DNA from 2 places in the Paenibacillus sp. MMO-177 genome. Region 1 is predicted to be linked to the other one. Evidence: riboswitches for the same ligand, from Rfam matches in the RefSeq annotation. Region 1 holds a riboswitch; the other holds the start of a gene.
What was found. A riboswitch is a leader RNA that binds a small molecule or an ion and turns the genes downstream of it on or off. The one in region 1 is predicted to bind thiamine pyrophosphate.

Region 2: linked by a shared signal. The riboswitch ahead of thiC (phosphomethylpyrimidine synthase ThiC) and the one ahead of WFK81_RS08925 (ABC transporter substrate-binding protein) in region 1 are both predicted to bind thiamine pyrophosphate.

What each region holds. Positions count from the first base shown of each region.
Region 1 covers NZ_JBBCUR010000002.1:694,762-699,044, reverse strand. Annotated here, with positions in the region: gene WFK81_RS08935 (GDP-mannose 4,6-dehydratase) at 1-350, shown strand, start outside; gene WFK81_RS08930 (glycosyltransferase) at 411-1,724, opposite strand; TPP riboswitch at 1,915-2,027, shown strand; gene WFK81_RS08925 (ABC transporter substrate-binding protein) at 2,174-3,208, shown strand; gene WFK81_RS08920 (thiamine-binding protein) at 3,240-3,542, shown strand; gene WFK81_RS08915 (ABC transporter permease) at 3,532-4,283, shown strand, end outside.
Region 2 covers NZ_JBBCUR010000013.1:88,549-92,831, forward strand. Annotated here, with positions in the region: gene WFK81_RS27310 (OmpL47-type beta-barrel domain-containing protein) at 1-234, shown strand, start outside; gene WFK81_RS27315 (NAD(P)-dependent alcohol dehydrogenase) at 262-1,263, opposite strand; gene WFK81_RS27320 (hypothetical protein) at 1,297-1,761, opposite strand; TPP riboswitch at 1,907-2,010, shown strand; gene thiC (phosphomethylpyrimidine synthase ThiC) at 2,316-4,079, shown strand.

The DNA of each region.
Region 1 (4,283 bases):
AACCTCCGGTATTGTATGTGGGAAATCAGGAGGCTAGCAGAGACTTCACCGATGTGCGGGATGTCGTAAGAGCCTACCGGATGGCGCTGGACTATTGCGAAGCCGGCGAAATTTACAATATTGCATCCGGTCAATCCCATATGATTCGCGAAGTGATTCAAACGCTGCTCAGCTATAGTACGGTGGATATTACGATAGAAGAAGACAAAACAAGGCTTCGTCCCTCCGATGTGAAGGTGCTCGTAGGCGATTATGCCAAGTTTTATAAGCAGACCGGATGGAAGCCGGAAATTCCGTTCGAGGAGACGCTGAAGGATTTATTGAATTATTGGCGCAATGAACTGGCTTGATAAGACCTGACTCGGCGGGGAAGAGCAATCTCTCTCCCGCCGGGCAGGCCTTGTATTGCATTAGATCAGCTTCAGCTCTTTTAACCGGTTTTTGATCCGTTGGCCAATAACGGCAGGCGAGAAATCATTATGAATGGTCCTCATGCCGCTTGCGGCAACCGATTCCCGCCAGCGCGTATCGGATACGAGACGCTGCATGTATTCCGCGGCGTGACTTACATTAGGCTCCGCCCAAATCTGATGGCTCTTGTAAGGTCCCCAATCCTGGCCGATATTAACGAGCTGGTAGGATACCGGGCAAGAATTGGCAGCATTCATAAATTCCGTATTGCCGGACCAATTCGTCGCGATGACCGGCTTGCCCAAATACATCGCTTCCGCTAGGCCAAGACCAAAGCCCTCGGCACGGTGAAGGGAGACATAGCTGTCCGTGCACTGCAGCAGGGCGTTCACTTCATGCCTGGACAACACTCTATCGATTAAATACATGTTGCTCCGCTCCGCAATCAGCTTCTTCAGCTCGGCGAGCTCATTTGGGCGGAAGTCCGCATTGTTTACTTTAAGGACAAGTCCTGCACGTTGATCGTTCTTATCAAAGGCCAGCTTAAAGGCTTCGATTACCGCCTTTGGGTTTTTGCGCAAGGTCGAGCTCTGAACGTCGTACATCATAAGAAAAAGAAACCGGTTCTCCGGCAGCCCGAAGGAAGCGCGGTTAATATTGGGCGCAACTTGTACCTGGATACAGTGGGGAATCGTGATAACGGGAACGGAAGCCCGTTTGGAGACGGACTCGGCTACGAATTTGCTGCACACCCATACCTCGTTCACATGGTTGAAGCCCTCCGCATGCTCTTCCGGAAACTCCGGCAGCTCCCAATGCCAATACCCGATGTTGTACCGGCTGTTGAACAATTCGTCCCCGAAATGCTCGCGCGCAGGACGCATAAAGTCGGCGTTCATATGAAAGATATTGGTATTGTACCGGGCTTTGTCCAGCAGCTTATGCGACCAGCTGTAATCGGACATCCTCGAGGCTACGGCAAGCGGAAAATTAAGCAGGCCAAACGGAATGGCTGCCGTATCGACCGCTTTTGCCGCAAGCCGCGAGGATTCGCCGATTCCCATCTCCGCGTGAACAAAACCGATAATATTTACGCCTGGCTCCCGGGAAGCGTCGGATGGAGGCATTGCCCGTTTCGCTTCGGCAGACCGCCCGGAGCTGCGCTTTTTGGAGCGGCGATGTTGCTTTCGCCTTGATTGCGGCTTGTCGGTTCGTCTGCGGTATGATCTGGACCGGCCTCCCGGTCTTCGTCTTCTGGACTTCGATTTGTTCGGCCGCTGCGGCTTTTTGCCCGTCTTGCGTCTTCTTTTCACCCCGGTTCAATCCTCTCGATATTAGCGGATATGCACTCGACTACATACTATTCAAGCCGGTCACCCGACTATAAGGACAACAACCCACCAGGCGCAAAAACGGCGTATGTCTAAACCTAAATCTACGATTCTTTAAAAGGAAGCTGGCTTTTTCGAGCAAAAAGGGTATAATGAGGTTTACTGACGTAAGTGAATAGCACCGGGGAGCTGGTTGAGGCCAGCTGAGAGGGAATTCCGAAGAAAATTCCGACCCTTATACCTGATCTGGATAATGCCAGCGTAGGAATTGTTATTTAGGTGTGCCTTTTATTGAAGGAAACAGGCAGACCTGTAATAAAGCTGACGAATTGTATGGCTCTCCGGAAATCGGAGGGCTTTTTTTATTTTCAGAAGGTAGTCCGGCCGTAATAGCAAACGTCAAAGTGAAGCAGAGAGGGAGAGAAAGAAAGATGAGATCGGGTGCAAAGAGAAGGTATGCTGTTGTTGCCGCCATGCTGGCGGTCGTTGTGCTGCTGGCCGCATGCGGCTCGAACAGCAGCAAGAATACGGAAAGCGAGCCTGCGGGCAATGGAGCGGACAAGCCGTTGACCAAAGTGAAGGTGGTTCTGGACTGGACGCCCAACACGAATCATACCGGCTTGTACGTGGCGCGGGATAAAGGTTATTTCAGAGAGCAAGGCCTTGATGTCGAGATTATTCAGCCCGGCCAGGACGGCGCGGATAAAATGGTAGCTTCCGGCGGAGCGGAGTTTGGCGTCGGCTACCAAGAGTCGCTTACCATGGCGCGTATCGCGGGTGTGCCGCTTGTATCCGTTGCTGCGGTGATCCAGCATAATACCTCGGGCTTCGCTTCGCCGGCTTCCAAGGGTATCGACTCTCCGAAGAAGTTCGAAGGCAAAACCTACGGCGGTTGGGGAGCACCGGTAGAACAAGCGGTAATCGGCTCTCTGATGCAGGAAGAGAATGCGGATGTATCCAAAGTGAAGATGCTCAGCATCGGCGACACGGATTTCTTCACGGCCGTGAAGCGCGACATTGATTTTGCATGGATCTACTATGCTTGGACCGGCGTTGAAGCAGAGCTGCGCGGCGAGAAGCTGAACATGGTTTATTTGACCGATTATAGCGAAAAGCTTGATTACTATACGCCGCTTCTGGAAACTAGCGAGAAAATGATCGCCGAGAAACCGGAGATTGTTAAGGCGTTTGTTGCAGGTGCCGCTAAGGGCTATCAATTTGCGATTGACCATCCGGAGGATGCGGCGGAAGTGCTGATCAAGGCGGAGCCGGATCTGAATGCCGACCTGGTTCGCGCAAGCCAGAAGTGGCTTAGCCCGAAATATACGGATGACGCTCCTCAGTGGGGCGTGCAGAAGAAGGAAGTTTGGGTTAACTATTCCGGGTGGATGTTCGACCACAAGCTGCTGGAGAAAGAGCTGGATGCCGATAAAGCGTTCACGAACGACTTCCTGCCGAAAGCTTAGAAAAACAATAGGATAAGAGGAGCTGACGATGATGGCTAACGCGCTTGTAAGTATTCAAATCCTGCCAACAACACCAAACGGGGAAAGCGTTATTCCGTACGTGGACCGCGCTATCGAGATTATTAAAGCATCCGGTGTGCCTTACCGGGTAGCTCCGCTGGAGACAACAATGGAAGGCGAGCTTCCGCAGCTGTTTGAAATCGTGCAATCCATGAATGAAGCCATGACCGAAATGGGCTGTCCTTCCGTCATCTCGCAGGTGAAAGTATATTTCAATCCGGCTAACGGGGCTTCCATGGGCCGGCTGCTGGAGAAGTATCCGGATGGGCAATAAAGGCTGGTATCATGCGGTCTGGCCTTCTCTGCTGCTCGTCATCCTTATTCTTGCTGCGTGGCAGCTGTCGGTTGATGTCGGCGTTGTTCCCGAGTGGCAGCTCCCATCGCCGACATCTATCGTAAAAGAAATGCTAGACGTCTGGCCGCGCTTGATGGACAATGCCTGGTCAACGGTAGAGCTGGCGCTTATCGGATTTGGCGGAGGCGGGGCAGCCGGCATCATCCTTGCCGCTATCCTTCATCTTATACCTTTTGTACGGAGAGCCGTCTATCCGCTGCTTGTCGTAACGCAGAACGTGCCGGTTATCGCGATTGGCCCGATTCTAACGATATGGCTCGGTTACGGCGTTCTGCCCAAGCTTATCCTGGTCTGGATCGTCTGTTTCTTTCCGGTATCCGTCGCTATGCTGAATGGCTTCAAGGACACCGACCCGACCCTTCGCAATTACATGCGGATGATTGGAGCAGGGGATTGGCAGCTGTTTACGCGGCTCGAATTGCCTAATGCCGTTACCCATTTATTCTCGGGCCTCAAAATCGCCGCTTCTTACGCCGTATTAAGCGCCGTTGTTGCGGAATGGCTCGGAGCGGACAAAGGATTAGGCCACTATATGATTCTGTCGTCCAAGGGTTATGAGCCGGCAAGGGTATTTGCTTCCGTATTTTTGATCGTGGCGCTAAGCCTTGCTTTGTTTGGTCTGGTTGCCCTCATCGAGAGATTGGTCATCCGGTGGCGTCC
Region 2 (4,283 bases), on a different contig from region 1:
AATTACAAAGTAACGATGAACCTGTGGTGGGGCACTAATGCCACGGAATACCGCTTATACGAGAATGGCGTGCTTATCGATACGCAATCGCTGAAGGACGCAACTCCTGCGGCGCAAAATGCAGTAACCGCCATTTCGGCAAGAACGCCCGGCACCTACGTGTACCGCTGCGAGCTTGTGAATGCGGCAGGCGTTACATCCAGCGACACGATAACCGTGACCGTCAAGAAATAATAAAATAAAAAGCGAAACCCCCATGCCTTATGGCGTGGGGGTTTCGCTTTTTATGCGAACAACGATTTTGCCTTTGAACTCCCCTTCCCCGAAATACCGGAAAGCTTCGGCAGCATCCTGCAATCCATACAGCCGGTCAATGACGGGAGTAACCTGGCCCGCTTCTGCAAGCAACTTCCATACCTGCTGATCAGCATCATTGGGCTTATGGATCAGAATGGTCACGTTCTTCTTCTCAAACCTGCGGATCAGCGGTGCGGCGAGCAAGGTTTGGAGAAGACGAGGCATTAAGCCGCCAATCATAACGTATGTTCCGCCTTTTTTAAGCGCCCGCTTCACTTTGAAGACGGAACGGGTCCCCACTACATCCAGGATAAGATCGTATTGCCGCCTATTAGCGGTAAAGTCCTCATTCCTGTAATCCTGCACATGATCCGCTCCGAGGGACAGAAGCATATCCCGCTTGCATGCCCGGTCAACAGCGGTGACTTCCGCCTCGTGCAGCTTGGCATATTGGATGGCAAACGTCCCCACGCCGCCTCCTGCCCCATTGATGAGCACTTGCTGGCCCTTCCGCAAATTCCCTTTATCTCGCATTCCTTGCAAGGCAAGCACGGCTGCTTGCGGAATCGCTGCCGCTTGCTCGAAGCTAAGCCGCTTCGGCATTGGCGTCAAAGCATCCTCACCCGCGCATACGTATTCGGCGAATCCGCCCCAGCTGCAGCCGGAAAGATCGCCGAACACCTCATCGCCGGGTCGGAACCGCGTGACGGAGGCGCCAACGGCGATGATTTTCCCGGCAATATCCGCCCCAAGAATAGGGAACCGCGGCTTGCGGAGTCCGCCAATGCGGTTTATGTACGGTTTGCCGCGAAGCAGATCCCAATCCCATGAATTGACCGAAGCGGCATAAACCTCGATCAGCACTTCATGCTCCTTAGGCGCAGGGACATCCACTTCTTTGATTTGGAGAACCTCCGGCGAACCGTAAGCTTCATAGACCAGCGCTTTCATCGTGCGAGCCTTCATGGCCGCCCTCCTTGTTTCATCTCATTTGCCTCTCTATATCCATCTAAAAAAGAAACCATAATCGACTTTTACGTTATTCCTCTTCGCCCAGTCGGCGATATCCGCGAAGCCTTTATCCTCTTCGTCCACATACCTGAAGCACAAACGGACAGGAACAATTTTCGCGCCATAAGGCTTAATCCCGATAATCGGGTGAACCGAGTCCCGTCTGATCATGATGACCTTAATCTGATCGGCGGAGATTGTATTTCCGTTAAGCAAAAGCGTATCCTCCTGCAAGCAGAGATCAATCGGCTTCTGTACCGCCCGGTACACGGACCAGATCAAGACGGCAGCGCAGAAGCAGAATATCGCGATGCCCAGAACGTATAGAATCGTATCGTCTTCTTTTCCACGCAGCGTACTAACAAGAAAGAGTGAACACAGCACCGTCATCGCAAAAATGTTCTTTATGCCCGAAGGATTTCTGACCGCATGCTTGAATGGCTGATTGTCCAATTCATCCAACCTCCCTGATCAAGTACGAGATTGTATATTACTATTCCATAAACGACCAATTCATCCTGCCTACGAGCATAAAATGAAAGATTCGCTTGAAAGCTTGCTTGACAGAAGCTGGATACGAGTGTAGTCTTTGGACTAGGAATTCCACTAGGGGCGCCCGCAAGGGCTGAGATAAGGCTTAGCCTTGGTCCCTTTGAACCTGATCTGGGTTATGCCAGCGTAGGAAAGTGGTCTTGTGCGCGTCAGCCATATGCGATAGAAACGGGGTGCTATTGTCATTCGTCCGTTTCGATTTGCACGGATTTCGACACCTCAAGCCGCTCCCGACGGGGCGGCTTTTCTTGTTGCCGGCGATCGTCCGGCCGCATCAAATGCCGCCTTTGGGGGAGCGGCCGGGGGTTGCGAGCTTTGCCCTGCCTGGGCGAGCTCTGCCTATTCGCCGTGTCTAACTGCAGAAGCTATGCCGCGTACATTTCCATTCCCCCTAAACAACGGCCTCCTAGCGGACATTCCTGAACCTATCGAATGTTCTTAAGGAGGTTTTTTTGATGCCGATTTTATCGACGCCGCTGCCGGGCAGCCGCAAAACGTATGTGAGAGGATCGAGGGAAGATATTCGGGTTCCCATGCGCGAAATCGTATTATCCGACAGCCGGGGAAAAGACGGACAGCCGCAGCCGAACGAACCGGTGCGGGTGTATGACTCAAGCGGACCGTACACCGACGAGTCCTATGAGGCGGATGTACGAAAAGGACTTCCTATTGTGCGGGGCGGGTGGATTAACGAACGTGGCGACACGGAAACATACGAAGGCCGCATCGTTAGGCCGGAAGACAACGGATTCGCAAACGAGGAACGTGCGAAGGAGAAAGGCGCGGAAATTTTCCCTTGCCTGAATCACCGGCCTCTTCAGGCAAAGCCAGGGCAAAACGTGACACAGCTTCACTACGCCCGCAAAGGCATCGTTACTCCGGAAATGGAGTTTATCGCGATTCGCGAAGGGGTTGATCCGGAACTGGTCCGTTCGGAAGTGGCCCGCGGGCGCGCGGTAATACCGGCCAATATCAACCATCCCGAACTCGAGCCGATGATTATCGGGAGCCGTTTTCATGTGAAGATTAACGCCAACATCGGCAATTCAGCCGTTGCGTCCTCCATCGAAGAGGAAGTCGAGAAAATGACGTGGGCGACCCGTTGGGGAGCGGATACGATTATGGACTTGTCCACGGGAAAAAACATCCATACGACCCGCGAATGGATTATCCGCAACTCCCCCGTTCCGGTCGGTACCGTGCCGATCTACCAGGCGCTTGAAAAAGTGAACGGAAAAGCGGAAGACCTGAACTGGGAAGTATTCCGCGATACGTTGATTGAACAGGCGGAACAAGGCGTCGATTATTTCACTATTCACGCAGGCGTGCTGCTGCGTTACATTCCGCTTACGGCCAAACGCGTTACCGGAATCGTTTCCCGGGGCGGCTCCATCATGGCTGCCTGGTGTCTTGCCCACCACAAGGAAAACTTTCTCTACACCCACTTTGAAGAAATATGCGAGATTATGAAAGCTTACGATGTAGCATTTTCGCTCGGGGACGGCCTTCGTCCCGGCTCCATTGCGGACGCTAACGACGAAGCTCAATTCGCGGAACTGAGAACTCTTGGTGAGCTGACGGATATCGCTTGGAAGCATGATGTTCAGGTCATGATCGAAGGGCCGGGCCACGTCCCCATGCATCTCATCAAAGAAAACGTCGACCTACAAATGGAGATCTGCAAGGAAGCGCCGTTTTATACCCTGGGGCCGCTCACGACGGACATCGCACCGGGCTACGACCATATTACGTCGGCGATAGGAGCAGCAATGATCGGTTGGTTCGGAACGGCAATGTTATGCTATGTAACGCCTAAAGAGCATCTGGGTCTCCCCAATAAGGAAGACGTTAAAGACGGTGTTATTGCCTACAAAATAGCAGCGCACGCCGCCGATCTTGCCAAAGGACATCCCATGGCGAAACTCCGGGACGACGCATTGTCGAAGGCAAGGTTCGAGTTCCGCTGGCGCGACCAGTTCCATTTGTCGCTTGATCCTGAACGGGCGATCGCTTACCATGACGAGACGCTGCCCGCAGAGGCTGCGAAAACGGCTCACTTCTGCTCCATGTGCGGTCCGAAGTTCTGCAGCATGCGAATTACTCAAGACATCCGGGAATACGCGGAAGAGCACGGGCTTGATACCGAAGAAGCCATCGAAGCCGGAATGAAAGAACAGGCGGATTCGTTCAAAATGTCCGGAAGCAAGCTGTATAGCTAAAACAAAACGGGGCTGTCCCCTACGCCGTTAATGAAGGTGGGCTAGCAGTAGAGCTACATTGGATTTCGTACAGCATAATTGGGCGTTTTTGACCGTTTACTCGATCTACATTGGATTAGCTACAGTGAAATCAGCTCATTTGGACGATACTTGCTCATTCCGGCTCTGTAGACTGGAGCGAATCCAACGTAGCCTCCGGGATCT